3 regions of the Streptomyces sp. NPDC005402 genome follow, and region 3 is predicted to be linked to each of the others. Evidence: riboswitches for the same ligand, from Rfam matches in the RefSeq annotation. Region 3 holds a riboswitch; each other region holds the start of a gene.
What was found. Region 3 has a riboswitch for cyclic di-AMP ahead of ABZT02_RS06610 (NlpC/P60 family protein). Riboswitches for the same ligand answer to the same signal wherever they lie in the genome.
Positions count from the first base shown of each region.

Region 1: it holds a riboswitch for cyclic di-AMP, as region 3 does, so the genes downstream of both, ABZT02_RS18510 (LysM peptidoglycan-binding domain-containing M23 family metallopeptidase) here and ABZT02_RS06610 (NlpC/P60 family protein) in region 3, are expected to answer to the same signal.
Region 2: it holds a riboswitch for cyclic di-AMP, as region 3 does, so the genes downstream of both, ABZT02_RS38620 (NlpC/P60 family protein) here and ABZT02_RS06610 (NlpC/P60 family protein) in region 3, are expected to answer to the same signal.

Region 1 covers NZ_JBEXFB010000008.1:303,154-312,664, reverse strand. The annotation lists gene ABZT02_RS18520 (tyrosine-protein phosphatase) at 116-913, opposite strand; gene ABZT02_RS18515 (alpha-galactosidase) at 1,120-3,195, shown strand; cyclic di-AMP (ydaO/yuaA leader) riboswitch at 3,504-3,661, shown strand; gene ABZT02_RS18510 (LysM peptidoglycan-binding domain-containing M23 family metallopeptidase) at 3,666-4,604, shown strand; gene ABZT02_RS18505 (DUF6250 domain-containing protein) at 4,855-5,571, shown strand; gene ABZT02_RS18500 (SGNH/GDSL hydrolase family protein) at 5,717-6,502, shown strand; gene ABZT02_RS18495 (TetR/AcrR family transcriptional regulator) at 6,594-7,202, opposite strand; gene ABZT02_RS18490 (Glu/Leu/Phe/Val dehydrogenase dimerization domain-containing protein) at 7,254-8,432, opposite strand; gene ABZT02_RS18485 (MBL fold metallo-hydrolase) at 8,609-9,511, shown strand, end outside.
Region 2 covers NZ_JBEXFB010000029.1:20,051-29,561, reverse strand. The annotation lists gene ABZT02_RS38630 (ATP-dependent Clp protease proteolytic subunit) at 1-300, shown strand, start outside; gene ABZT02_RS38625 (hypothetical protein) at 308-613, shown strand; cyclic di-AMP (ydaO/yuaA leader) riboswitch at 960-1,171, shown strand; gene ABZT02_RS38620 (NlpC/P60 family protein) at 1,175-1,648, shown strand; gene ABZT02_RS38615 (DUF6328 family protein) at 1,743-2,345, shown strand; gene ABZT02_RS38610 (ATP-binding protein) at 2,521-2,979, opposite strand; gene ABZT02_RS38605 (helix-turn-helix transcriptional regulator) at 3,194-4,054, shown strand; gene ABZT02_RS38600 (DUF397 domain-containing protein) at 4,064-4,285, shown strand; gene ABZT02_RS38595 (8-amino-7-oxononanoate synthase) at 4,326-5,453, opposite strand; gene bioB (biotin synthase BioB) at 5,602-6,765, shown strand; gene ABZT02_RS38585 (adenosylmethionine--8-amino-7-oxononanoate transaminase) at 6,758-8,044, shown strand; gene bioD (dethiobiotin synthase) at 8,046-8,762, shown strand; gene ABZT02_RS38575 (LuxR C-terminal-related transcriptional regulator) at 8,770-9,511, opposite strand, start outside.
Region 3 covers NZ_JBEXFB010000003.1:167,489-176,999, reverse strand. The annotation lists gene ABZT02_RS06650 (DoxX family protein) at 1-43, shown strand, start outside; gene ABZT02_RS06645 (hypothetical protein) at 116-370, opposite strand; gene ABZT02_RS06640 (PspC domain-containing protein) at 357-1,889, opposite strand; gene ABZT02_RS06635 (PspC domain-containing protein) at 2,068-3,360, shown strand; gene ABZT02_RS06630 (response regulator transcription factor) at 3,357-4,067, shown strand; gene ABZT02_RS06625 (NlpC/P60 family protein) at 4,102-5,157, opposite strand; gene ABZT02_RS06620 (hypothetical protein) at 5,655-6,008, shown strand; gene ABZT02_RS06615 (tellurite resistance/C4-dicarboxylate transporter family protein) at 5,986-6,969, opposite strand; gene ABZT02_RS06610 (NlpC/P60 family protein) at 7,084-8,229, opposite strand; cyclic di-AMP (ydaO/yuaA leader) riboswitch at 8,237-8,383, opposite strand; gene pcrA (DNA helicase PcrA) at 9,001-9,511, shown strand, end outside.

The sequences.
Region 1 (9,511 bases), on a different contig from region 3:
GGTCGTCCGGACGAGGCGGTCTTGGCCATACCACTGCCGTCCTCCCGGCAGGATGCCCTACACCTCCCCCCTGAAGGGTGGAGCGCGGGCAAGCGTCCGGTAGCGGCCGTACGGCTCAGTCGAGCAGGCGCTCCCGCAGCCGCTCACGGATCTCGGGAGTCAGGCCGAGGCCCTCCTCCAGATACGCCTCGACGCCGCCCCACGTCTCCTCGATCGTCTCGAAGGCCGCCGTCAGATACTCGGCGCGCGCCTCGAACAACGGGCTGAGCAGCTCCATGACCTCGGGGGAGTAGGCGTCGGCGGCGGTACTGGTGCGGCGGACCTTGTAGCGGCGGTGCCTGGCGTTCGACTCCAGGTAGTCGGCGACGATGGCCTCGCGCTCCACCCCCAGGGCGAGCAGGGTCACGGCGATGGACAGACCCGCGCGGTCCTTGCCGGCCGCGCAGTGCATGAGGGCGGGCACGCTGTCCTCGGCGAGGGAGCGCAGCACCTCGGAGTGCTCGGCGGTGCGCTCCTTGACCATCGTGCGATAGGAGTCGATCATGCGCTGCGCGGCCTTGCCGTCACCGAGGAGCTCGCGCAGCTGCTCTATGTCGCCGTCACGGACCATCTTCCAGAACCAGGTGCCCTCCGCCGGGTCGCTCAGCGGCAGGTTCACATTGGTGACGCCCGGCAGGTCGACGTCCGGGCCCTCCAGCTTCTGGTCCGCCGCATTGCGGAAGTCGAAGATCGTGTGCAGCCCGAGGGAGGCCAGGAAGGCCGCGTCGTCCTCGGTCGCGTGCGCGAGGTGACCGCTGCGGAACAGCACTCCGTACCGCACCCGCCGCCCGTCCGCCGTCGGCAGTCCGCCCACATCGCGGAAGTTGCGGACACCTGCCAGTTCGGGTTCGGTCGACGGGATCTGCTGCGTCACGGGGGCTCCTCCCAGCCGGGCTCCGCCGACGCGGCTCGTCGACGGGGCACGCTCTCGACGATACGACATGGATTCCTGGGGCAATGAGTTGTCCACAGGGCCGACAACGACTTGTCCACAGCCGTTGCAGCCAGGGCTGTAGGCCGTTGATGATGTTGGGGCCTGAGTGCACCTGTTGGCACCTGTTCGACTCTGTGAGGGACACCATGCTGGAGATCGCCGAGAACGGCCGTACGTGGATTCTGTCCGGGCCGGCCAGCAGCTATGCCCTGCACCTCACCGCCGAGGACGAGCTGCTGCACCTGCACTGGGGTCCGAGGATCGCCCTGGCCGACGCCGAGGCCCTCGCCGTGCGTCCACTGCCCGAGTACTGGCCCTTCGAGTCCCCGCTCGACGGACGCGAGGAGTACCCCGTCGAGGGCGGGCCCCGCTTCACCCGGCCCGCCCTGTCCGTGCGCACCGACGAGCGGCGCGGCACCGAGTGGAGCTTCGAGGCGTACGACACCGAGGGCGACGAGCTGCGGCTGCGGTTCCGCGACGGCGGGCTGGCCATCACGCTGCACTACCGGATGCGCGACGACATCCTGGAGCGCTGGGTGACCCTGGACAACCAGGGGCCGGCCCCGGTCGAGCTGCTGCGCGCCGACTCCGCCACCTGGACGCTGCCCGACCGCGAGGACGGCTGGCGGCTGTCCCAGCTGCACGGCCGCTGGGCCGCCGAGTCCCTGCTCACCCAGACCCCCCTCACCTACGGCGAGAAGGTCATCGGCAGCCGCCGCGGCCACACCGGGCATCAGCACCTGCCGTGGGTCGCGCTCGACACCGATGCCACCGAGGAGCGGGGCGAGGTCTACGGTGTCGCCCTCGGCTGGTCGGGGTCCTGGCGGATCGCCGTGGCGCAACTGCCCGACGCGCGCGTGCAGATCACCGGCGGCGCCGGCTACGACGACTCGGGTCTGCTCCGGCTGGCGGCCGGGGAGTCCTTCACGACGCCCCTCTTCGCCGGTCTCTGGAGCGACGGCGGCTTCGGCGGCGCGAGCCGCGCCTGGCACGCCTACCAGCGGGCGTACGTCATCCCGGACGCGGAACAGGACCGGCCCGTGCTGTTCAACTCCTGGGAGGCCACGAACTTCGACATCTCCGAGGAGCAGCAGCGCACCCTCGCCCGGCGGGCCGCGGCGATGGGCGTCGAGCTGTTCGTGGTCGACGACGGCTGGTTCGGTGCCCGCACCAGCGACCGGGCCGGGCTCGGCGACTGGGCGCCCAACCCCGACCGTTTCCCCTCCGGCCTCAAGCCGCTCGGTGACTACGTGCGCGCGCTCGGCATGCAGTTCGGCATCTGGGTCGAGCCGGAGATGATCAACCCGGACAGCGAGCTGTACCGAGCCCACCCCGACTGGGTGCAGTACCAAACGGGGCGAAAGCGGACCGAGTTCCGCAATCAACTCGTACTGAACCTCGCGCGCGAGGATGTCCAGGAGTACCTGTGGGAGCAGCTCGACGCCCTGCTCTCCGCGGCCCCGATCGACTATGTGAAGTGGGACTTCAACCGCTGCTTCACCGACGCGGGCTGGCCCGGCGAGCTGTACCCGCAGCGCCTGTGGGTCGACCATGTGCGCGGCTTCTACGCCCTCCTGGACCGGTTGCGGGAGGCTCACCCGGGCGTGGCCTTCGAGTCCTGCTCGGGGGGTGGTGGCCGGATCGACCTCGGGGTGCTCAGCCGTACCGACCAGGTGTGGACCTCGGACAACACCGACCCCCTCGACCGGCTCGCCATTCAGTACGGCTTCAGCCAGATCCACCCCGCGCGCGTGATGGCCGCCTGGGTCACCGACAGTCCCAACATCCAGCTCAACGGCCGGGTGAGCTCGCTGCGGTTCCGGTTCGTGAGCGCGATGGCCGGGGTGCTCGGAGTCGGCGGTGACCTCTCGGAGTGGACCGAGGACGAACTCGCCGAGGCGGGTCGGTGGGTGGATCTCTACAAGAAGATCCGGCCCCTGGTGCAGCGCGGCGACCTCTACCGGCTGCGGCCTCCACAGGGCGGGCTGAGCGCGGTGCAGTACGTCCTCGGGGACGAGACCGTCGTCCTCGCCTGGCTTCAGGCGCAGAAGTACGGCGAGCCCGTCCCCTCGCTGCGGCTGCGGGGACTCGACCCGACGGCATCGTATGAATGCCCCGAAACGGGCGAAGTTCACCGAGGTGCCGTATTGCTGCATCACGGACTTCGTACCGGTTTGCGGGGAGACCTTGATGCGACGGTTATCCGACTGCGTCGCATCTAGGGCTTCTGTCCGAATTGATAGATTCCTTCCCACTCCTTCCGGGATGAGGGGGCCTGTGAATTCGTGACGTGAGGAGCGTCATATCGGTGACGGTGTGTCGCCCGTCATGTTCACGTAATTCGCAGGCCGGTCAAGGGGAATTGGATGGATGAAGGGCGTCCGATTCACGCAGGGTGACGGGTAATTCTCGTACGGGATCAAGAGAAACGCATATACAGGCAACCTCTCGCTTGTCCCTTTGCGTCTTGCTCGTTTACGTTCGCCACCGATCCGGTCGGACGCCCAATCCTGCCGCCGAACGGATTCCCCACACTCACTCACCCGTGCACGGCAGGAGCGGGGGACCCACAGGTATTTCCGCCTGTTCCGGTCTCCGGAACGGCTTGGGGTTTAGTCGCGTCTCGGCGCGGCCGGGCATCTCCAGCCCGCACCCGACAGCTCACCTCGCAGGCGCCGGAGAGGAATTCGTCATGCCCGCGAAGGGTAAGCACCGCCGCCCGAAGACCCAGCGCTTCGCCCGCTCGATCGCCGTCGCCGGCACCGGAGGAGCCGCGCTCGCGCTGCCGCTCATGGGGGCCACCGGCGCTCACGCCGCCACCCCTCAGTCCGTGTCGGAAAAGGCCGTTCAGTCGCTTCCGGTCACGCAGAAGGCAGCCGAGAAGTCCGCCGAAAAGACGGCTGCCAAGAAGGGCGCGAAAACCTCGACCGTGCGCACCTATTCGGTGCGGGTCGGCGACTATCTCTCGAAGATCGCCGACGAACAGAACGTCAGCGGTGGCTGGAAGAAGCTCTACGCCGACAATCGTGCGGCCATCGGCGACGACCCGTCATTGATCCACCCGGGCCTGAAGCTCTCGATCGGCAAGAAGGCCAAGGCGAGCACGGCGAAGACCGGGTCCTCCTCCTCGTCCTCGGCGAAGACCGAGAAGGCGGAGCCGAAGAAGTCGTCCTCGAACTCGACGGCCGCCACCCAGAGCTCCGACACGACCAGCAGCTCCAGCGGCTACACCCTCCCGGTCAGCGGCGCCACGATCGGCACCGGCTACCGCGTCGCGGGCAGCATGTGGTCCAGCGGCTACCACACCGGCGTCGACTTCGTCGTCCCTACCGGCACCTCGCTCAAGGCCGTGGCCGCGGGCACGGTCGTCTCCGCGGGCTGGGGCGGCGCCTACGGCAACCAGGTCGTCATCAAGCTGAACGACGGCTACTACGCGCAGTACGCCCACCTGTCCCAGCTCTCCGTCTCGGCCGGCCAGACCGTGAGCGAGGGTCAGCAGATCGGCCTCTCCGGCGCGACGGGCAATGTGACCGGCCCGCACCTGCACTTCGAGATCCGTACCACGCCGGACTACGGCTCCGACGTGGACCCGGTCGCCTACCTCCGCTCCAAGGGCGTCGCCGTCGGCTGACGACGCCCTCCTGTGCCACCGAAGGCCGGACCCCGATCCCCGGGTCCGGCCTTCGGTGTTTCCCCGCGCAGGGCATGAGATCGACTGTGCCTGTCCGCGCCGTCATGATCACTTCGTTGCGTTCTTGTGGCGGGCCTGCTCGGAGCGTCGACAGGTGAGCGAGGGGCGGGGCAGAGTGAACTCCGTAGCTGCGCAAGCGCTTTCTAAGGGCTTTTGGAGTTCACCCCCTTCACGGAAGGAACCGTCCGCCATGACGACCACGCGTAGAGCCTTCGGAGTCCTCGCCGCCGGCGCCGCCCTGGCCGCCCTCGCCCCCGCGGCCACCGCGAGCGCCTCACCCCGCCACCGCCGCCTCATCGCTCACGACGACTTCCGCCATGGCCTCGGCCGTTGGGTGGTCGAGCTGGAGCAGGGCGGAACGGTCACCGCGCGGCACGGGGTCCTGGAGGTCGACGTGCCCGCCGGCGCGACGATCTGGTTCAGGCAGCCGCTCCAAGGGCCGTACGTCCTGGAGTACACCGCGACGCCCGTGTCCGCGGGCGGCGTCAACGACCGGGTGTCCGACCTGAACAACTTCTGGAACGCGGTCGACGTCCGGTCCCCCGACGACCTCTTCGCCACGCGTCGGGGCGGAGCGCTCGTCGAGTACGACTACTTGAAGACCTACTACTCCGGTTACGGGGCCAACTACAACACCACGACACGGCTGCGCCGATACGTCGGAGAACCGGGTGTGCGGCCGCTGATCCACGACTACACCGAACCGCTGCTCGTCGCCAACGAGCCGAACCGGGTGCGGATCGTCTCCGACGGCTCCACGGTCCAGTGGTGGGACAACGGGCGGCTCGTCTTCGACTACACCGACCCGGAGCCCTACACGAGCGGGCACTTCGCGTTCCGGACCACCTGGAGCCACTTCCGGATCAGCGACTTCAGGGTGTGGCGGTCGCAGCGTGAACACTCCTGATGAGAGGCCTATTCCTAGTTTGGTCAACACTTTAGGAGTGGCTTATCTCACCGCCCGTCAAGTCCTTCCTACGGTCGCGTAGGTCACATTCGAAGGTGAATCATGCACGGTTGTGGCAGACGATTCGAAGAATGACAGCAGCTCAGTGATCGGGTCGTACGTGGCGGTGGGGGACAGCTTCACCGAGGGCGTCGGCGACCCCGGCCCCGACGGGGCGTTCGTCGGCTGGGCCGACCGGTTCGCGGTACTTCTCGCGGACCGGCGGCCCGAGGGCGACTTCAGGTACAGCAATCTCGCCGTACGCGGGAAACTCCTCGACCAGATCGTCGAGGACCAGCTTCCGCAGGCCGTCGAACTGGCACCGGATCTGGTGTCGTTCTGCGCCGGCGGCAATGACATCATCCGGCCCGGTACCGATCCCGACGAGGTCGCCGAGCGTTTCGAGCGGGCCATCGCCCGGCTCACGAAGGCGTGCGGCACGGTCATGGTGACGACCGGCTTCGACACCCGTAATGTGCCCGTGCTCAAGCACCTGCGCGGCAAGATCGCCACCTACAACGGACATGTGCGGGCCGTCGCCGACCGGTACGGGTGCCCGGTGCTCGATCTGTGGTCCCTGAAGACCATCCAGGACCGGCGGGCCTGGGACAGCGACCGGCTGCACCTCTCCCCTGAGGGGCACACGCGCGTGGCGCTCCGCGCGGGACAGGTGCTGGGGCTGGAGGTGCCGGCGGATCCGGACCAGCCCTGGCCGCCGCTTCCCCCTCGCGGCCCGTTGGACGTGCGCCGGGACGATGTGCACTGGGCTCGTGAGTATCTGGTGCCGTGGATCGGGCGTCGGCTGCGGGGCGAGTCCTCCGGCGACCATGTGACGGCCAAGGGTGTGCTCTCGCTGGACGACATCAAGACGCGGATCGCTCCGGTGGCTTGAGCCGTGCGCGGTGCCGGGGCCGGGCGGTGCGGGGTGCGCCCGGCGTCCATGGCCCGGTCGCACTCCTGGGTGCTCCGGCTCGCGTGTCCCGCTATGCGGACCCTGTTCCGTCCAGTCCGAGTTCCCGCGTGAGGGCCTCGTCCACCCACTCCTGGGCCCGGGACCGGGGCACCGCGCCCGCGTAGGACGTCAGTTGGACGGCCAGGCCGTCCAGGAGAGCGGTGAGGCGCAGGGCCGTGGCTTGCGGGTCCGGGCAGTGGAACTCGCCCGCGGCCACGCCCTCGGCGATCACCTCCGTGAGTGCCGCCTTCCAGCGTCTGTCGAGGTCGCGGGTGACCTCCTGGAGAGCCGGTTCGCGCAGGGCCACCGCCCAGCCCTCGATCCACAGGCGCCAGCCCTTGGCCTGGCCCGTCGGCGCGTACCAGCGGACGGCCGACCGGAGCCGGCGCAGCGCGCTGGTGCGGCGGCCGAGGAGCTTGCGCAGCTGAGCCAGGTCGTCCTCGGCGGCGTAGGTGAACGCGGCGGCGACGAGCTTCTCCTTCGTGGAGAAGTGATAGAGCACCAGGGCGTTGCTCACCCCGAGCGCCGAGGCCACGTCGGCGATCCTGACGGCCGCAACGCCCCGCGCCTCGATCTGCTCGATGGCGGCCCGCAGCAGCTCCTCGCGCCGCTCGGCCACTGTCAACCGCACTCTCGCCACGGGATCACCCTAATCCGTCGCCCCCCAGGGCACCGACCGACGGGATCGAGGTCAGCGGTACCAGCCGAACCGCTCCGCGATCACCGGCAACCGGTCCGCGACCAGCGCGTGCGCGGCGGCGCGCGGCGAGGTGCCGTCCGCCTCCGCGCGCGCCAGCAACTGCTCGACCAGGGCGCGCATGGAACGGCGTATGTGCGCGAAGGCCTCGTCCGCGTCCGCGCCGATGTCGCCGAAGAGGGTCCACCACCACCAGGCGTTCGTCCCGGAGTTGACCACCACGTCGGGCAGTACGGTCACCCCCCGCGCGGCCAGCAGTGCCTCCGCGGCGGGCAGGACGGGCATGTTGGCCGCCTCGACGATCCAACGGGCCCTGATCCGCTCCTGGTTGCCGGTGTCGATCGCGTACGAGACCGCCGCGGGCACGAGTACCTCCGCGTCGAGCGAGAGCCAGGCCTCACCGGGCAGTTCGCGGTCGGCGCGGCGCAGGACCGAACGGTCCACGGTGCCGTGGGCGTCGCGGGCGGCCAGCAGCGCCTCGACGTCGAGCCCGGCCGGGTTGAAAATCGTGCCTTTGATGTCGGCGACGGCCACGACCGCGAGCCCCGCGCGCGTGAGGAAGCGGGCCGTGGCCCCGCCCATGGTGCCGAGTCCCTGTACGGCCACGCGCGTGCCCGCGTACGGCACCCCGGCCGCGTCCAGGGCCGCGAGCGCCGACTCGGCCACCCCGCAGCCCCCCGCCAGTTCGTCGAGCCCGATGCCGTCCACCGCCACGGTGAACGCGTCCGCGAGCCGCCGCCGGGCCGCGGTCTCGTCGTCGAGCAGCGGATAGACCGCCTGGATCGAGGAGACCAGACCGGCCTCCGAGGCCGCCCGGTCCACCAGGTCCTGGCTGAGACCGAGGTCCTCGCCTGTCGTCCAGCAGCTCTCGACGTAAGGCCGCATGGCGCGCAGGTAGCGCACGAGCAGGCCGTACGCGTCCGGGTCCCGGGGGTCGCAGTCGATGCCGCCCTTGGCGCCGCCCAGCGGGATGTACCGCGCCTCGGGGTCGTAGTGCAGGGCCTCCTTCATGGTCATGCCGCGGGCGAGCCCGGTGACCTCCTCCAGCGTGCAGCCCGGGCGCATCCGCAGGCCGCCGCTGGCCACACCCCGTACCAGCCGGTCGACGACCAGGAAGCCCTGGCGGCCGGTGACGTGGTCGGTCCAGGTGAGCGACAGCAAGGGGGTGGTCACACGGACTCCGGTACGGGCGAGGGGCTACTGAACGGGGGGTCAGTATTGGTATCCGGGTGCGGCCTGTCAACGTGATCCGTTCCGACGGCGTCCTTACCGGTGTGACCGGGCAGACCCCGGCACTGTCAGAGGGGCGGCCCATAATGGATGCCTCAGCCACTCCACCTGGAGGTACCGTGACCGGCTTCCGTCCCTTGAGCTCCGGGCTCCGCGCGTTGCAGCCCGCGGCCTTCGGTGCGGACCCGAGCGGCGAGCGCATGGCGCGTATCCGCAGATCCCCCCACTTCGCGAACGGTGTCTTCCAGAACCCGGGCGGAATCGCCCGGATCCGGCCCGAGGGATCGGCGAAGTTCGCCAGGACGTTCTTCGACAGCGACGGCCGACGGCTGCGGGCTCCGGAAGGCCGGATCCCGGTGCATGCCACCACGCTCGCCGACCTCTCCAAGCCCCCTGCCACCGGACTGCGGCTGACCTGGATGGGGCACTCCAGCGTGCTCGCCGAGATCGACGGGCGCCGGGTGCTGTTCGACCCCGTGTGGGGTGAGCGGTGTTCCCCGTTCCCCTTCGCCGGGCCCAAGCGGCTGCACCCCGTGCCGCTGCCGCTCGCCGCGCTCGGGCCGGTCGACGTGGTCGTCATCTCCCACGATCACTACGACCACCTCGACATGCCCACGATCAAGGCACTGGCCGGGACGGACACCGTCTTCGCCGTGCCGCTGGGGGTGGGGGCCCACCTCGAGCACTGGGGAGTCTCCGCCGACCGGCTGCGTGAGCTGGACTGGCACGAGTCGACCCAGGTCGCCGGGCTGACGCTGACGGCCACGCCGGCCCGGCACTTCTGCGGACGGGGGCTGCGGAACACCCAGCACACGCTGTGGGCCTCCTGGGTCGTCTCCAGCGGTGAGCACCGCATCTACCACAGCGGTGACACCGGGTACTTCGAGGGGTTCAAGGACATCGGCGCGGCCTTCGGGCCCTTCGACGCCACGATGATCCAGCTTGGCGCCTACTCGGAGTTCTGGCCCGACATCCACATGACGCCCGAAGAGGCCGTGCAGTCCCATTTGGACCTGCAGGGC
Region 2 (9,511 bases), on a different contig from region 3:
GGCACCCCGGGCAAGCGGTCCGTACTGCCGGGCGCCCGGGTGGTGATCCACCAGCCCGCGCTGAGCGAGCCGGTGCAGGGGCAGGCCGGCGATCTGGCCATCCAGGCCGAGGAGTTGATCCGGGTGCGGGGCCGCCTGGAGCAGATGCTGGTCCGGCACACCGGGCGCAGCTCCGAGCAGGTGAGCGCGGACATCGAGCGGGACAGGATCCTGGACGCGCAGGGCGCCCTGGACTACGGCCTGGTGGACGCGATCGTCCCGAGCCGCAAGTCCTCGCACTCCGCTCCGGGCGCGAGGTGAGCCCTCGATGGTGCCGGACCTTCCACCGCTGCCCGCGCTCACACGCGCCGAGGGCGAGCTGATCGACCGTTATCTCGACGTGGTCGACCTGCTGGGCCGGATCAACCCGGCCCGGCGCGAGGACACCTACGGCGGACTGCGCGCGGCGCAGGCGCTGGTGAGCAGGGCGGCCGAGCTGCGGGACGCGCTCGTGCTGATGCACGGCCGGGGTGAGCGCGAACTGCACGCCGCGACGCTGGCGCGGGCCCTGCGGGTCCTGGACGGAGAGCGGCGTACGGCCAGGGTCACCGTGCCGCCCGAACCCGGCAATTGACGCATTGACGCGCCGGCTGTGACTCCGGACGTTCCACGGGTCTGACGGGGCGTCCGGAGCTCGGTTGAAACGGACCAAAAGACGTACCGCCGTTTGCAGGAGGCGCGAGTCCTTTTTCGCGCCCGTCCGGGTTGCGCAATGCGCGTGTTTCAGGTGGGGGATGAGGAGTTCCTGTGCTGGTCGAGGGGGCAGCGGACCCCTCGACGCCTCTTCGAACGCTCATGTGTCCACCCGAACGGGTGAGTGGTGAGTAACAACACAAATCCCCGGTTCCATTGGGTTTTTGGGACATCCGTGCGCCAAGATCCCTGACTGACGACAAGCCCCCGCCACAACGGCGGGGCGATCCGGGCGGACGCCGAGTCCTGCCGCCGCCCGGATGACCGGTCGACAGGAGTGGATCGGCAGGAGTGGAGGACCCAAGCACGACGGGTCGCCGGAACGGTCACGCCATGGCCGGGCCGAGCATCCCTTGGGGTGAAGCCGCGTCAGCGGCCGGGCAACTTCGCCAGCCCGAATCCGACAGGTCATCCTTCACAGGCGGCTGACGAAGGGTTGCGCATGACTGCGCTCAATCGTGTCCCGTCGCTGATGGTCCGGGCCGGTACGGCCTCGGCCTTCGCCATCGCCGCCGTGGGCGGCTCCGTCGTGGTGCCGGGCGTCGCAGCCGACGCCGCCGCCGCGACGCCGGCGACGAAGGCGCTCAAGGTAGCGGCCTCCAAGAAGGGCTCGCCGTACAAGTACGGCGCCACAGGACCCCGCCGCTTCGACTGCTCGGGGCTCACGCTGTACTCGTTCAAGAAGGCGGGCAAGAAGCTCCCGCGCACGGCGGCCCAGCAGTACAACAAGACCCGCCACATCGGCTCGGGCAGCCGCAAGGCCGGCGACCTGGTGTTCTTCCACTCGGGTTCGAACGTCTACCACGTCGGCATCTACGCCGGGAAGGGAAAGATCTGGCACGCCCCGAAGACCGGGGACGTGGTGAGGCTGCAGAAGATCTGGACGAAGAGCGTCTGGTACGGCCGGGTCAAGTGACGCCCCCGAGGGGGCGGCGGCGACCTGACCTCCCGCCGCCCCCTCGGGCTCCCGGGGGCGCGTGACACGCGCTCAGCTGGTTATCCGCGCCCGCATGGCCGACCACCGCCCCTGCACCGCCCGCTACGAGACCCCGCTGGAGCGCGCCGACCGCAACTTCGGCGAGCTGCTCCAGGAACTGCGCGTCACCCAGACCGGGGTGCAGATCCTCTTCGCCTTTCTGCTGGCCCTGGCCTTCACCCAGCGCTTCCCGTCCCTCGACACCTTCCAGCGCAGCACGTACGTCACCACGCTGCTGCTGGCGGTCGTCGCGGCGGCCCTGTTCACCGCACCGGCGGCCCTGCACCACTCGCTCTTCCAACGCGGCGCCAAGGCCCGCATCGCGCAGGTCTCCTCCCGGCTCGCCACGGTCGGCATGGGGGTTCTGGTGCTCGCGTTCACCGGCTCCGTACTGCTCGTCGTGGACGTGACCACAGGCCGGGCCGGCGGAGTGGCCGCGGGCGCGGCGACCCTGCTGGTGTGTCTGGGCCTGTGGGGCCTGCTCCCCCGACTGGTCCGGCGGGCGGGACTCGCCGAGGACCGCAAGGCGGCGCAGTCGCACTCCACCCCTCCGTCGGCGAGGCGCGAGGTGATCAGGCCGCGAGCAACGGCTCGGCCAGGAGCATCACCCCGAGAACCGTCAACACGCCTCCGGTGACCCCGGCTACGGCCCGAGCCGCCCGCGGCCGACGCTGCCACCGCCCCCAGCAGGCTGAGATGGGGGCCTTGGGATGGGCACGCGTTCGTGACGAATCCCTGCCGCAACGGCCGCACCGCCGCCTCGGCTTCCCTCTGACGTCGGTTCGACGGCCTCGCGTCCCCCGTGGGGCGGGTTACGGCTCCTGCTGTCCGGCGGCCGTGACCGGCTCCGCCGGTACCTTCCACGGGAGTTCGATGGAGACGGTCTTGCCGCCTTCCCGGGTGGGCCTGACTTTCAGCCTGCCGCCGTACTCGGCGGCGAGCCAGCGGATGATCACCATCCCCCGTCCGTTGTCCTGCTGGACCGCGGCGGGCAGACGCTTGGGGAAGCGGGGGTGGCTGTCGGTGACGCCGATGCGCAGTTGTTCGTCACGGTCCAGCTCGAGGTCCACCGTGAAGGTGGGTGACTGCCCGAAGGTGTGCTGTACGGCGTTGGTGGCGAGTTCGGAGACGATGAGCCGGACGGTCTCGGCGGCGTCCGTGGTGGGCGGCAGCCCCCACTCCGCCAGTGTGCTCAGGACATAGGTGCGGGCCGCGGAGACCGAGGCGGGTTCGCTCGGCAGAGTGACGGATGCTTCCAGGTGGTCTGCCATGGCGACGTCGTCCCTTTCCCACAGGACCGGAGTCCGACACGGTGCGGATGGTTCGAGTACGGTCCCGGACTGGTGGTTCATCGCCAGAGTGCCACCACCGAGGCTGTGACGGGTGCCGATCCACCAAGATGTGCATATATCTGTCGCTCGAAGCGGTGAACTCTGCGACGCGAGACCGTATTTGGGCGGCTCGTAAGGAGTAAGGAGTAGCGCCATGCAGCACGGTCCCGCGGTGCGCCGGCGGAAACTGGGCGCCGAACTGCGTGCGTTGCGCGCGAGTGCGGGGCTCACCAGCGGCGAGGCGGCCCGGCTCGTGGGCTGGCACCAGTCGAAGGTGAGCCGCATCGAGACCGGTGCCAGCGGGGTGAAACCGGCCGATGTGCGGTTACTGCTCGACGCCTACCGCGTGGGGGACGCGAATCTGCGGGAGCTGTTGCTGGTATTGGCGGGTTCCGACGAGAACGGCGGCCGGCACCACTGGTGGCACGCGTACCGGGGCGTCCTGCCGCCGACATACCGGGACTTCATCAGTCTGGAGGCCCAGGCGAGCACGATGCGCACGCTGGAGACCTCGGTCGTGCCCGGCCTGCTCCAGACGCCCGAGTACGCCCGTGCGGTGACCAGGGCCGCGGTGGAGGGTCTCGACGACGAACGTCTCGACGCCCTGGTGGAGGTCCGGCTGGCCCGTCAGGACATCCTGCGCGCACAGCCGCCACTCGAGTTGAGCGCCGTCCTGGACGAGGCGGTGCTGCGGCGGGAGGTCGGCGGCCCCGAGGTGATGGCCCGTCAGCGCAAGAGACTCCTGGAGGCGGCGCGGCTGCCCCAAGTGCGGCTGCAGGTACTGCCGTTCGCTGCCGGGGCACATGTGGGTATCACCGGGCCTTTCGTTATCTTCTCATTTTCGCGCACTTCTGATCTGGATGTGGTTGTTCTCGACCACTTGACGAGTAGCCTCTATCTCGAACGGAAAGAAGACCTCCAGGCCTACACCGAGGCCTTCAACACCCTTCGGATCCACGCCCTTTCGCCCGAGGACTCGTTGGATTACCTCGCGGGGATGGGTGACGGCACGTAAGGAGGCACCATGTCTGCACTGCCTCGGAACGTAACCTCCAGTACCCGACTGCCCGAAGTGCGCTGGCTGCGCAGCAGCTACAGCACTGGGGCGAACAACTGTGTGGAGACGGCGAGGCCGTCGGCCGGGCCGTGCGCCGGGCTGCTCGCCGTACGCGACTCCAAGAATCCGGACGGACCCGCGCTGCTCTTCTCCCCCGAGAGCTGGGCGGGCTTCGTCCGGGCGTTCTGACCGTTTCAGTCCGTTCGGTGCACGGCCGTGTCACGCCGACTCATGGTCGTGTTCCGCCGATCACACGTACAGCGCGTTCGATCTGCTCCTCGGAGAGGTCCGCGCGGGCGGTCAGCCTGAGCCGTGAGATGCCGTCGGGCACGGAAGGGGGCCGGAAACAGCCCACGAAGAGCCCGGCGGCACGGCAGTCGGCCGCCCACTGCAGGGCCTCCTCCGGGGAGGGTGCGCGCACCGAGACCACCGCGGCGTCCGGACGTACCGCTTCCAGACCCGCGGCGGTCAGACGTGCGTGCAGTCCGGTCGCCACCTCGCGCGCGCGTGCGGCCCGCTCGGGCTCACGGCCGAGCAGTCGCAGGGCCGCGAGGGCGGCTCCCGCCGACGCGGGGGCCAGACCGGTGTCGAAGATGAATGTCCGTGCCGCGTTGACCAGGTGCTCGATCACCCGTGCGGGGCCGAGGACGGCGCCGCCCTGGCTGCCGAGCGACTTGGACAGCGTGACCGTGACGACCACGTCGTCGGCGCCCGCGAGTCCCGCCGCGTGCGGGGCTCCGCGGCCGCCGGCGCCGAGCACCCCCAGGCCGTGGGCGTCGTCGACGACCAGGCCCGCGCCGTGCTCCCGGCATGCCTCGGCGAGGCCGGCCAGCGGTGCCGCGTCGCCGTCGACCGAGAAGACCGTGTCGGACACGGCGAGGGCGGGCCCCTCGTGCGTGCCCAGTGCCTTGCGGACCGCGTCCGGGTCGGCGTGCGCGACGACCTGGGTCGTACCGCGAGCCAGCCGGCAGCCGTCGATGAGGGAGGCGTGGTTGCCCGCGTCGGAGACGATCAGTGAGCCGTGCGGGGCGAGCGCGGTGACGGCGGCCAGGTTCGCCGCGTATCCGGAGGAGAAGACCAGCGCCGCCTCGAAGCCGCAGAAGTCGGCCAGCTCGCGCTCGAGTTCGCCGTGCAGCTCGGTGGTGCCGGTGACGAGCCGGGACCCGGTCGCACCGCCGCCCCAGGTCCGCGCGGCCGTCGCGGCGCCTGCCACGACCTCGGGATGGCGGGCCAGGCCCAGGTAGTCGTTGCTCGCGAGGTCCAGCAGCGGCGAGTCGGCCGGACGCGGCCGCAGGGTCCGTACGAGTCCGGCCCGCCGGCGCGCCGCCGCCTGCTCGTCGATCCAGCCGAACGCCATGGGTCCTCCGGGGCTTTTGTAGACAACGGACAGACCCTAGTCGCAGCAAACGCTACCCACGGTGTGGCAATACCCACACGTCGCTGCGGGTGTGTTGTGCGATCCCTACCTTGGCCCGGGGCGGGTCCGTAAGACAGGATCGGCTCTCATGGACCTGCTGAACACGCTGGTGGACAAGGGGCTTCGGCGCGAGCTGCCGACCCGCGAGGAGGCGCTGGCCGTGCTGGCCACCTCCGACGACGACCTGCTCGACGTGGTGGCCGCGGCCGGAAAGGTGCGCCGGCACTGGTTCGGGCGTCGGGTGAAACTCAACTATCTCGTCAACCTGAAGTCCGGGCTGTGCCCCGAGGACTGCTCCTACTGCTCGCAGCGGCTCGGCGCCGACACCGGCATCCTGAAGTACACCTGGCTCAAGCCCGACCAGGCCTCCCAGGCCGCGGCGGCCGGGCTCGCGGGGGGCGCCAAGCGGGTCTGCCTGGTGGCCAGCGGGCGCGGTCCGACCGACCGTGACGTGGACCGGGTCGCGGGCACCATCAAGGCGATCAAGGAGCAGAACGAGGGCGTCGAGGTGTGCGCCTGTCTCGGTCTGCTCTCCGACGGCCAGGCCGAGCGACTGCGCGAGGCGGGCGCGGACGCCTACAACCACAACCTCAACACGTCCGAGTCGACCTACGGCGACATCACCACCACGCACACCTACGCCGACCGGGTCGACACCGTGAACAAGGCGCACGCGGCCGGTCTGTCCGCCTGCTCGGGCCTGATCGCGGGCATGGGCGAGAGCGACGAGGACCTGGTCGACGTCGTGTACGCGCTGCGCGAGCTGGACCCCGACTCGGTTCCGGTCAACTTCCTGATCCCTGTCGAGGGCACCCCATTGGCCAAGGAGTGGAACCTCACCCCGCAGCGCTGTCTGCGCATCCTGGCGATGGTCCGCTTCGTCTGTCCGGACGTCGAGGTCCGCATCGCGGGCGGCCGCGAGGTCCATCTGCGCACGATGCAGCCCCTCGCCCTCAACCTGGCCAACTCGATCTTCCTCGGCGACTACCTCACCACCGAGGGCCAGGCCGGCAAGGCCGACCTGGAGATGATCGCGGACGCAGGGTTCGAGGTGGAGGGCGCGGGCGAGGTGACGCTGCCGGAGCACCGGGTGACCGGCGGCTGCCATGAGAGCGCGGACTGCGGCTCCCACGAGGGCGGCGGGGTCTGCGGTACGGCCGCCCCGGCCGCGCCGACGGTGAGCGAGCCGCGCACGGACCTGGTCGCCGTACGCCGTCGAGGTGCCGGAACGGACCTCGCGCCCAATGCCTGATCTGCCCCTCCTGCCCGTGCCGGAGCTGCTGGCGCTCGACCGGCGGCACGTGTGGCATCCGTACGGTCCGATGCCCGGCCGGGTCGACCCGCTCGTCGTGGAGTCGGCGAGCGGGGTGCGGTTGCGGCTCGCCGAGGGCCCGGAGCTGGTCGACGGCATGTCGTCCTGGTGGTCGGCGATCCACGGCTACAACCACCCGGTGCTGAACGAGGCGGCGCGCGAGCAGCTCGGGCGGATGAGCCATGTGATGTTCGGCGGGCTCACCCACGAGCCCGCCGTCCGACTCGCGAAGCTCCTTGTCGACATGTCCCCCGAGGGCCTGGAGCATGTCTTCCTCGCCGACTCGGGGTCGGTGTCGGTCGAGGTCGCGGTCAAGATGTGCCTGCAGTACTGGCGCTCGCTGGGCCGTCCGGGCAAGCAGCGCCTGCTGACCTGGCGCGGCGGCTACCACGGTGACACCTGGCAGCCCATGTCGGTGTGCGACCCCGAGGGCGGGATGCACGAGCTGTGGTCCGGGGTCCTGCCCCGCCAGGTGTTCGTGGACGCTCCCCCGGCCGAGTTCGAGGAGTCGTACGCCGATCGGCTGCGCGCGGCGATCGAGCGGCACGCGGACGAGCTGGCCGCTGTGATCGTGGAGCCGGTGGTGCAGGGCGCGGGTGGGATGCGGTTCCACTCCCCCGCGTATCTGCGGGTGCTGCGCGAGGCGTGCGACGCGCACGACGTACTGCTGGTGTTCGACGAGATCGCGACCGGATTCGGGCGCACGGGCGCCCTGTTCGCGGCGGAGCACGCGGCGGTCACGCCGGACGTGATGTGTGTGGGCAAGGCGCTGACCGGCGGTTACCTGACGATGGCGGCGACCTTGTGCACGCCTCGCGTGGCCGACGGCATCTCGCGGGGCGAGGTGCCGGTGCTGGCCCACGGCCCGACGTTCATGGGCAATCCGCTCGCCGCGTCGGTGGCCTGCGCGTCGATCGGGCTGCTGCTGGGGCAGGACTGGCTCGCGGAGGTCAAACGGATCGAGGCGGGGCTGCGGGAAGGGCTGGAGCCGGCCCGTGCGCTGCCCGGTGTGAAGGACGTACGGGTTCTCGGCGCCATCGGGGTCGTGCAGCTGGACCACGACGTCGACATGAAGGCCGCGACGGAGGCCGCCGTGCGCGAGGGCGTGTGGCTGCGGCCGTTCCGCGACCTCGTCTACACGATGCCGCCGTACGTCACGGGTGACGAGGACGTGGCACGGATCGCGCGCGCGCTGGGTGCCGCCGCCCGGGAGGGATGACATGCCGGTACTGGTGATCACGGGAACGGGCACGGAGGTCGGCAAGACCGTCACCACGGCTGCCGTCGCCGCCGCCGCGCTCGCCGCCGGACGGACGGTCGCCGTCCTGAAGGCCGCGCAGACCGGCGTACGGCCGGACGAGCCCGGGGACGCCGACGAGGTGGCGCGGCTCGCGGGTGGTGTGACGAAGGCCGAACTCGCCCGCTATCCCGAGCCGTTGGCCCCGGCGACGGCCGCCCGGCGGGCGGCTCTCAGGCCGGTGCGTCCGCGGGAGGTCGCCGAGGCCGCCGCCAAACTGGCCACCGAGCACGATCTGGTGCTGGTGGAGGGGGCGGGCGGGCTGCTCGTCCGCTTCGACGACGAGGGCGGGACGCTGGCCGACGCGGCGGAGCTGCTGCGGGCGCCGGTCCTGGTCGTGGCGACGGCCGGCCTGGGCACCCTCAACACCACGGAGTTGACGGCCCGCGAACTCCGCCGCCGTGGGCTCGACCTGGCGGGGGTGGTGATCGGCAGCTGGCCCGACTCCCCTGACCTCGCCTCGCGTTGCAACCTCGCGGATCTGCCGGACGTGTCCGGGGCTCCGCTGCTCGGCGCCCTGCCCGCCGGTGCCGGCCGGCTGACCCCCGTCGACTTCCGTGCGGCGGCGCCGGGTTGGCTGGCTCCGCGGTTGGACGGGACGTGGGACGCGGAGCTGTTCGGGGTGCGCGAGGCGCCCTGAGAGACCTCTAGGGAACCTCGCTCTCGGCGATGAGCCGGACCAGGTCGATGCGGGAGCGGATGCCCAACCGGGTGAAGACGCCCCGCAGATGGTGGTCGATCGTGCGCGGGCTGAGGGCCAGGCGGGCGGCGATCTCGCGGTTGGTGGCGCCCTCGGCGACCATGCGGGCGACCAGCAACTGCTGGGCGGTGAGGCGGGCGGCCGGGTCGACGGCGTGCGTCGGGGCGGCGGGGGCGCCCAGGGCGCGGAGTTCGGCCCGGGCCCGGGCCGCGCAGTGCGGAGATCCGAAGTGGTCGAAGGCCTCCAGGGCGCTGTGCAGGCGGTCGCGTGCCTCCGTGCGGCGGCGCAGTCGGCGCAGTGCGCTGCCGAACAGCAGCTCGGTGCGGGCCCGTTCGAAGTCGCGGGTGCCGCGCGCGTGGAGGTCGAGGGCGGTGCGATAGTGCTCCACCGCCTCCTCACCGGGGGCCAGCAGGGCACGGCAGCGGGCGCTCAGGGCGAGATCGTCGGCGCTGTGGACGGCCGTGGCCCAGCGGTGGTAGTCGGCGTGGGCGCCGCGGGCGATCCGGGTGTCGTCGGTGCGGACGGCGGCCTCGACGTAGTGCGGGGTGGCCAGGTGCCGGATGGCCCGGTGGCCGTGGCCGGGGCCGAACCCGGCGAGGGCGCGCAACCGGGCCGCCGCGCCGGCGAAGCGGCCGTCGGTGAGGTCGAGGAAGGCGAGCGCCCACTGGGCGAGGGCGGCGGGCAGGCCG
Region 3 (9,511 bases):
CTTGCGCGCCCGACGACGGCAGCGGGCGGGAGGTTACCGGTAGCTCCGGTCGGCGGAGCCGCCGCCGGCCGGGGAGGGGCCGTGGTCCGGTGCGAGGCTGTCCCCCCGACGCTGATCAGTGGGGCACGGGCGGCTGGGGCGTCTCGTCGACCGGCGGTGTGCTGGTACGCCGGCTGTCGCGGTGGTTGCGTACGGCCCGGGCCAGCAGCCCTATCGCGCCGGCGAGGCAGAGACCGCCGACGACCATGGGGATCACCGCGAACCACGGGGTGTCCCAGGCGTCGCCCGCGTCACCGGCGTAGGTGATGCCCGCAGCGGTCAGGAAGAGGCCGGCGACCAGTTTTCCCGGTCGGAAGTCATGACGCAGCACGGCGCACCTCCGCCTGGCCGATGCCGACCCGCAGGTCGAGGTCGAGGGTGGCGGTGTTCTTGGCGCCCGGGACCGGTTTCAGGGTGATCTCCTTGCGCTTGCCCGGTGCCACGTCCACGTCCGCCTGGTCGTCGCCCGGCAACTGGATGTCGCCCACTCCCACGTCGATGACGGCTTTCACGGTCACGTCCGGTGGCACGATCACCACCAGTCGTCCCACCCCGACGTCGGCCTGGGTCGTCGCCGCCCGGCCCTTGGTGTAGTCGACGCGGGACAGGTCCAAGGTGCCTACTCCGGTGCCTAGTTCGTAGTGCTCGCGGATGTTCTGCGTCGCCGCCGGTGTCCAGTTCGTGCGGACCCAGTGGGTGGTGATGTCCTTCGGGAGAGCGGCCGACGCGGCGAGCAGGCCCGCTGTGATGATCGCCAGAAGGATCGAACCCGCTCCGGTGCGGCCCAGGAAGGAGCTGATCGCTATACCCAGGCCCAGGACGATCAGCGCGCAGGACAGACCGGTCTGCAGGCTGGTGCCCAGGGCGTGGTCCTGCCAGGTCGCCCCGGTGCCGAGGCCGCCCGCCAACAGGGCGAGCAGGAAGACCCAGCCGCCGATCCAGCGGGGACCGCGGGGCTTCGGCGTCTGGATCCGGGCCGTGCGGATGTCCTCGCGGCGGCTCCAGGAGACGCCCCGGCCGATGTTGACGGCCGCCGCGATGTCACGATCGCGGGAGTCGCTCGGGCCCCACAGATAGCCCGTGCCGCCGACGTGGGTGCCGTCCTTGACGATGGGGTCACGCCACCAGGACGGGTAGCCGGCGGCCACCGGTGGGGCCTGGGCCTCCGGTGGAGCGTCGGCGACGGCCTGGGCGGACAGCGGATCGGGGTCGGGGGTGCCGCGGTTGCGCGACCAGTACCCGGCGCCCGCGAGGAGCAGCGAGAGGACCACGGCGAAGGTCAGCACGCCGGTGTTGCTCAGCATGGTGAGGAAGACCCCGCAGCCGACCAGGGCGAAGAGCACGCCGGTCAGGGCCTGGCCGTCCACCCGGCCGGTGAGGAGCTTGCGCACCTCGTTCTCGTCGTCGTCCTCGTACGGGACGAAGAGCCAGGCGAAGCCGTAGAAGATGAGGCCGATGCCGCCGGTCGCCGACAGCACGGTCAGCGTGATCCGGAAGATCACCGGGTCCATGTCGCACTGCCGCCCGAGTCCGGCGCACACCCCGGCGAGCAGCTTGTGCCGCCGGTCCCGCCGCAGGCGCAGGGGGGCCGGGGGCGCGTCCTCGGCGGGGGCCGTGTCCTGGAGGGTGACGGTGGGCGGGGCGGGGGCGTCGGTCGTCGTGCGGTGCCCGAGGGGTCCGGTGTGCGGGTCCGCCGGTGTGCCTCCTTCTTCTTTCCGCGTGCTCGCCCGCCCGTACGCACGCGAAGCCTCGCCGGTGTCGGCGGACGCACCCGCGCCGGGACCGGGGCCGGTGCCCGGGTCCGGGCCTCCGTCGGATCCGGCGCCCGCGGCGTGCTGGTGATCTGTCATGTGTCCATGGTGACGGGCGCGGGGGCGTGACGGGAGTCGGAACGACCCTGGCCGGACCCTGATATCGGCCCTGAGAGGGGAGAGGGAAGCGTTCGGGAGGCGCGCCGTTCGAAGATCAGGGGAGTCTCGGGGGCCAACCCTGATGCCCCCGCACCCCGGCCGTGTGACCATCGATGGCATGCCGGAAGCCGCAGCAGCGCCCCTCGTCGAACCGCGGCCGCCGCGCAAGCTCTACCGCAGCAGTGACGGACGCTGGCTGGGTGGTGTGGCGCGGGGCCTCGCCGGGCATCTCGGGCTGCCCGTGATCTGGGTGCGGCTGGTCTTCGTCGGTCTGTTCATGGCGGACGGTCTCGGCGCTTTGCTGTATGCCGCGTTCTGGTTCTTCGTGCCGCTCGGCATCGGCGGGGTCGGTGGGCAGAGGCCCCCGTCCCTGGTCGCCACCGAGACCTCCCCGGACGGCCGCCGCAGACTGGTCACCCGCCGCCCGGACAAGGGCCAGATCGTGGCCCTGCTGCTCATGGTCGTCGTGGCCATGGTCTTCGTCGGCAATGTCAAGGTCGGCAATGGAGCCAAGACCTACCTCTGGCCGGCGGTCCTGGTCGGCGCGGGCGTGGCCCTGGTCTGGCGCCAGGCGGACAACGCCCGCCGGGCCCGCTGGATGGAGGTGGGCCGTCGACGGCGCACCCTGACGCTGCTGCGGGCCGCGGGCGGTGTCCTGCTCGTCACCGCCGGTGTCTCCGGGATCTTCGTCCTGCAGGGTTCCGCCGCCCACCTCGGCTCCGTCCTCCAGGCGGCGCTCGCGGTCCTCGTCGGGATAACGCTCCTCGCGGGGCCGTATCTCGTCCGCATGACCCAGGACCTCTCCGAGGAGCGCCTGATGCGTATCCGTGCCCAGGAGCGCGCGGAGGTCGCGGCCCACGTCCACGACTCGGTGCTGCACACCCTGACCCTGATCCAGCGCAACGCGGAGAACGCGAACGAGGTGCGCCGCCTCGCCCGCGCCCAGGAGCGCGACCTGCGCACCTGGCTGTACAAACCCGAGGGCACCGGCAAGGACGAGGCCGACGAACCCACCGACCTCGCCGACGCCGTGCGGCGCAACGCCGCCGAGGTCGAGGACCAGCACGGCGTCCCCATAGAGGTGGTCGTCGTCGGCGACTGCCCGCTCGACGAGAGAACCGGTGCGCAGATGCAGGCCGCGCGTGAGGCGATGGTCAACGCCGCCAAGTACGGTGGCGAGGGCGGCGCCGTACAGGTCTACGCCGAAGTCGAGGGCAGGACGGTCTTCGTGTCCGTCCGGGACCGCGGCCCCGGCTTCGACCTCGACTCGATACCCGCCGACCGGATGGGTGTCAGAGAATCGATCATCGGCCGCATGGAGCGCCATGGCGGCACGGCCCGGCTGCGGGCGGTGCCGGGCGGCGGCACGGAGGTCGAGCTGGAGATGGAGAGGGCGGAGAAGACGTCATGAGCGACGAGGCGAACGGCACGGCGGAGGTCACCGGGGGCGCGGACGGGCGCCGGGTGCGCGTGGTCCTCGTCGACGACCACCGCATGTTCCGTACGGGGGTCCAGGCCGAGATCGGCCGGACCGAGGAGACCGGCGTCGAGGTGGTCGGGGAGGCCGCCGACGTCGACCAGGCCGTCACCGTCATCACCGCGACCCGTCCCGAGGTCGTCCTCCTCGACGTCCATCTCCCGGGCGGCGGCGGGGTCGAGGTGCTGCGCCGGTGCGCCCCGTTGATGGCCGACGCCGAGCAGCCCGTCCGCTTCCTCGCCCTGTCCGTCTCGGACGCGGCAGAGGACGTGATCGGAGTGATCCGGGGCGGAGCACGCGGCTATGTGACGAAGACGATCACCGGCACGGACCTTGTCGACTCCGTCTTCCGCGTCCAGGAGGGCGACGCCGTCTTCTCGCCGCGCCTGGCCGGTTTCGTCCTGGACGCCTTCGCCTCCACCGACGCCCCGCCGGTCGACGAGGACATGGACCGTCTCACGCAGCGCGAGCGCGAGGTGCTGAGGCTCATCGCGCGCGGTTACGCGTACAAGGAGATCGCCAAGCAGCTGTTCATCTCGGTGAAGACGGTCGAGTCCCATGTCTCGGCGGTGCTGCGGAAGCTGCAGCTGTCGAACCGTCACGAGCTGACCCGGTGGGCCACGGCGCGCCGACTGGTCTGACGCACACGACCACGCGCACTCATGCCGCGCGCACTCACCCCACGCGCGTGGCGCCCGCGAACGGCATCTGGTCGATCGGCGCCACCCGCACCGGTGCGGACGGGTTCGGGGCGTGGATCATCTGGCCGTTGCCGATGTAGAGGCCGACGTGGCTGATGCCCGAGTAGAAGAACACCAGGTCGCCCGGGAGGAGTTCGGAGCGGGAGACGCGCCGGCCGGCGTCGATCTGGGCGTAGGTCGTGCGGGGCAGGGAGATGCCCGCGGAGCGGTAGGCGGCCTGGATGAGGCCCGAGCAGTCGAAGGCGTCCGGGCCGGTGGCGCCCCATACGTAGGGGCTGCCGAGCTTGGCGTAGGCGTAGGAAACGGCTGCCGCAGCACGGGAGTTGGGGGCTCCGGTGGTGGCCGCGCCGGGGACCGCCAGTTCGTCGCGTGTGCCCGTGGTGGCCCGTGAGGCGCGATCCCCGCCGTCCCCCGCCCCTTCCCCGGCCGGCAGCTGGGACATCAGTCGGCGGGCCGCGCCCAGTTTGCCGGTGATCGTCTTCTTGTGGCGCTTCAGCTCCGCCTGGCGCGACTTCAGCGAGGCCAGCTCGATGTGCGCGGCCCCGCGCAGCTGCTCGATCTCCCGCAGCTGTCGGCGTACGTTCGCCACGGAGGCGGCCTGGCGCGTACCGGCCCGCTCCACGAACTCGGCGCTGTCCAGGTACTGGTCGGGGTCGTCGGTGAAGGCGAGCTGCATCGCGGGGTCGAGGCCGCCACCGCGGTACTGCGCCGCGGCGATCGTACCCAGCGCGTCCCGCGCCTCGTTGAGCTGCTGCGTCCTGCGGGCCGCCTCGTCCCGCAGGGTGCCCAGCCGGGTCTCGGCCGCCTCCGCCTTCTCCTTCGCCCCGTTGTACTTCTCGGTGGCGGCCTCGGCCTCCTGGTACAGCTGGTCCACCTTCGCCTTGACCTGCGCCGGTGTGAGCTGCGGCTCGGCGTGTCCGATCCCGTTGAAGCCCGTGGCGCCGGCGGCCCCCGCGAGGGCGATCGTCGCTGCCGTACGGACCGTATGGCCGCCGGCCGAGCGGCTGCGGGGCTTGCGGTGTGCTGCCAAGTGGACTGCACGTCCCTTCCTACGATCGGCCGCCCCGAGGCTCGCGGACGTACGAACGCCAGGGGGAGCGGCCGTACGACCGCGCGGGGCGGTGTGCGCGTCCGGCGACGGCCTGCACAGGGGGAGCGGGCCGCCGCCGGACCTTCTCGGCGGTGGTGGCCGACTGCCGCCCCTGGCCCGGGCGGCGGTGGGGAGCCGGTCACCTGGTGGAGGACGCTAAACCTGACCGTGTCCGGGAGGTAACGCGTTGTGCGGAAGTGCCGCCAGGGGACCGCCGGGTGACCGAAGGTGACCGTGATCCCGGGGTGCCGCCGTCGACTTCGCGCGGTGCGCTGACCGAAGTCGGAGTTCCGGGATCCACGACGGGCGGGGAGTGCTATGGGCCGCATATATGCAACCTTTGCTCCAGACCGCTCACACTCCAGACCGCTCATGCTCCGGACCGCTCAAGGGGCCGGTGCGCGTCGCCCTGACGCCCCGGAATAGGCTCCGGCCTCATGGACGTACTCATCCATCTCTTCGTCGGCCTGCACATCATCGGCATCGCCTCGCTCCTCGGCGGCTTCCTCACCCAAATGAAGGCGATGGGCCGGGGCACCGCCCGGTTCGTCCCCGCGATGCTGCACGGCGCCGCGACGATGCTGGTCACCGGGGTGATCCTGGTCGGCCTCAACCAGGCCGACGACCAGCACGTCAACAACATCAAGATCGGCGTGAAACTGGCCCTGCTGATCGTGATCCTCGGCCTCGTCTATGTGAAGCGGGACGACGAGAAGGTGGACAAGAGCCTGTTCGGCCTGGTCGGCGCGCTGACCACGGCCAACATCTTCATCGCGGTGCTGTGGACCTGACGGCGGCACGGGCGGAGCCGACCGCCCCCGCCGCGACGGCCAGCCAGGCCGCCACGGAGATCCACAGCAGCACCTCACCCGGCGTCCGCAGCCACGGGACGTCCACGGCGGCGGAGACCGACAGGGTCGCCACCGCGGCCATGCCCATCGGGAACACGGTGGCCCAGCGGCGCACGTCGTAGCGCAGGCGCGGCCGTACGAACTCGGCCACCAGCAGGACGGCGTACCAGGCCAGGCCGAGCACCAGCAGAGCGACGGTCACCGCGCGCAGGACGCCGTGGTCGTCGTCGTTCCACAGGTTCAGGCGCGCGCTGTCCGCGGTGATCAGCTTCGAGCCGGCGAGCGCAGAGATGGCGAGCGCGCCGCCCGCGATCCACTGGTCGCCCGCTCCCTCCAGCACCTGGCGCAGGTCGAAGTGGTAGAGCGCGACGCCGTAGAGGACCAGGCCGAGCCAGAACAGCACGAGCGCCGTGTGCGCCGGCCATGCCGCCGACTCGGCCGCGGCCAGCGTGGCGCCGAGGACCGCGAGGCCCTGGGTGGCCACGCAGCACAGAAACACTCCGCCGGGCATCCGCCGCCTCCAGTGCCGTACGGCGAGCACGAGCAGCACCGGCCACAGCAGCGCGGACAGGGCCAGCAGCGCCTCTGCGAGGGTCTGCCGGCCGAGTGCGGAGAACCGGGCGCCGAGGACGGTGGTCGCCGCCACGGCCGTCAGGGCGCCCGGTGTCCCCGCGTCCGCGACCCATCGCGCGCGATCCCGCACCAGTCGTACGGCGAATTCGGCGGCCAGCCCCAGCCAGGCCACGCAGCCGATCACCAGGGCGATCCGGGACAGCGTCTCGTGACCGGTCAGAAGGAGCCCGACCGACACGATGCCCGTTGCCAGCACCGCGGCCCCGGCCGCGGGCGGGCGCCGCGTCCACCAGACGCGCAGGGGGGAGTGGGGGGAGGTACCGGACATGTGTCGATGCTAGGAAGCTCCCCGTGCCGTGCGAGTGGGGCGCGCACGCGCGCGGGGGGAAATGCACGCGAGTGCGGGCTCTTCAAGACGAGCCCGCCTCACGGTGTCGAGGACTCAGGCCGGGCGGACCACGCTGTGGATGCCCGACTCGCCGTCGTAGTAGATCGACTCCTCGCGGACGTACGCGCCCGGCTTCGGGGCGTGGATCATCATGCCGTTGCCGATGTAGAGGCCGACGTGGCTGATGTCGTCGTAGAAGAACACCAGGTCACCGGGTTGGGCGTCGGCCAGGGAGACCGTGGTGCCGGCGTTGACCTGGTCGTAGGTGACGCGGGGCAGGTCAACGCCGGCGGCCTTCCAGGCGGCCTGGGTGAGCCCCGAGCAGTCGTAGGAGTCGGGGCCGGTGGCGCCCCAGACGTACGGCTTGCCGACCTGTGCGCGGGCGAAGGCGAGGGCCTTGGCGGCCCTGGTGGCGTACGAGGAGTCGGTCGCCGGCGACGTGCTCTGCTGCGGGGCCGTGGCCTGCTGTGTGGCCTCCTGCGCGGCCTTCTCCGCCGCCGCCTGCTGCCGCGCCAGCTCCGCCGCCTTGCGGGCCGCCTCCTGCTGCTCGCGCTTCTGGATCGCCGCGAGACGCGCCTTCTCCTGGGCCGTCAGCTCCGACAACAGCTCGCGCGCGTCGGCGAGCTTCTTCTGGACGGTCGCCTTGGCGGTCTTCAGGTCGCTCTGCGTCTCGCTGAGCGTCTGAAGGCTCCGGGAGGCCTCCTGGCGCTTCTTCATCGTCGCGGACTGCTCGGAGACGAAGTCGTCGACCGCGCCCTTCTGACGGCTCGTCAAGCGGCCCATCAGCTGCGTCTGGTCGAAGTAGTCCTGCGGGGTGTCGGCGAGCAGGAAGGTCGCTGTGTCGGGCGCGGCGGCGCCGGTGCGGTACTGGGCCGCGGCGAAGGCACCGAGTTCCTCCCGCGCCTCGTTGAGCTTCTGGGTGCGCTGGGCGACGTCGTCGAGGAGCGTGTCGACCTGCTTGCGCTGCTTGGCCGTCTTCTCCTTCGCCGCGTTGTAGCCGTCGGTCGCCGACTCGGCCTGGCGGTAGAGGTCGTCGACCTTCTTCTCGACCTCTTCGAGACTCGGCTTGTCATCGGCCGGCGCGGCGTTCGCCGACTGGGACAGCAGGGCCACGGAGGTGAGGGCGGCCGTAGCGAGGGCCGGGGTCCGTATACCTGCCACGCGCGTACCGACGGGACGCGACTTGCGGTGCGACGCCAAGGGAGGCGACTCCTTCCGATGCTCCGCCTACCGGGTTAGCTGTCGGGTTCGGGCGGGAAGGGTTGCCCTACGGCGCTCCCGTCGCGGGAGTGGGCCGATTCACCCCGGGTTCGGTGGGTCCCCGGCTCCGGGCGCGCGGCGGCGCTGCGGACTCGGCGGGGGCCGTGCGGCCCGGCGAGGTTCGCCGGAGGGGGTCGTACGGCCTGCCCGGAACGGTAGCCAACTGGTGTGGCCCCTGTGAAGGTTGATGTTCGATATGCCCGATACATTTTCGTGACCTTCGTCCCAGGGGGCGCTCCGCGTGGCCAATTCGGTGTGATCTGCCATGGTTTGTTCGCCTTTCTGTTGCAGTGCCCCCGTCCGATCGCCTTTTTGGGCCGACTTGGGCGCCCTCGCCCTCCCCGGCGGCCGTACGGTCGTCGCGGATGCGGCCGGGGGCCTGGTCGGGGACAACCTGGTCGTCGTCCCGCCGCACGGCAAGGCGCGGCGCGGCCGTTCATGGTCTTGCGGGCCCGGGCGAGAACCGGCCCGTCCGGACGTTCCGGCGCTCGGCTCCGACGGCCGCCCGGGGGTGCGCCCGTGCGGTGACGAAGGTCTCGCACGGCAGGTGCGCGATCCTGCGGGCGCCGCTCCCGGCGGGCGTCGACGTCGGCAGAGGAGCACGGGAGGGCGCCCGGAGGGCAGGTCCGGAAGATCATCGGGTTCCGGTACGGGTGGATGTTCTCGGGGCGGCGGCGGGCTGTCAGTGGGGAGCCCTAGACTCGGAGAGCGATGAGCAGCCTCTTTGACGACAGCTTCCTGGCGGACCTCCAGGCCCCTCGCGGGCACGGGGAGGAACCCCCGCCGCCGCCCGAGGACGAGCACGTACCGGAGCAGGTTCCGGACGACCTGTTCGGTGGGAAGTTCGACGTGCCCCCGGACCGGGACGCCTACTACCGCGACGGCGCCCCGCGCCCCGTGGTGGACCCGGCCGCGCTCCTGGAGGGGCTGAACGAGAACCAGCGCGCGGCCGTCGTGCACTCCGGCTCCCCGCTGCTCATCGTGGCCGGCGCCGGCTCCGGCAAGACCCGGGTGCTCACCCACCGCATCGCCCACCTCCTCGGCGAGCGCAACGTCCACCCGGGCCAGATCCTCGCGATCACCTTCACCAACAAGGCCGCGGGCGAGATGAAGGAGCGCGTCGAGCAGCTCGTCGGCCCGCGCGCGAACGCCATGTGGGTCATGACCTTCCACAGCGCGTGCGTGCGGATCCTGCGGCGGGAGTCGAAGAAGCTCGGGTTCA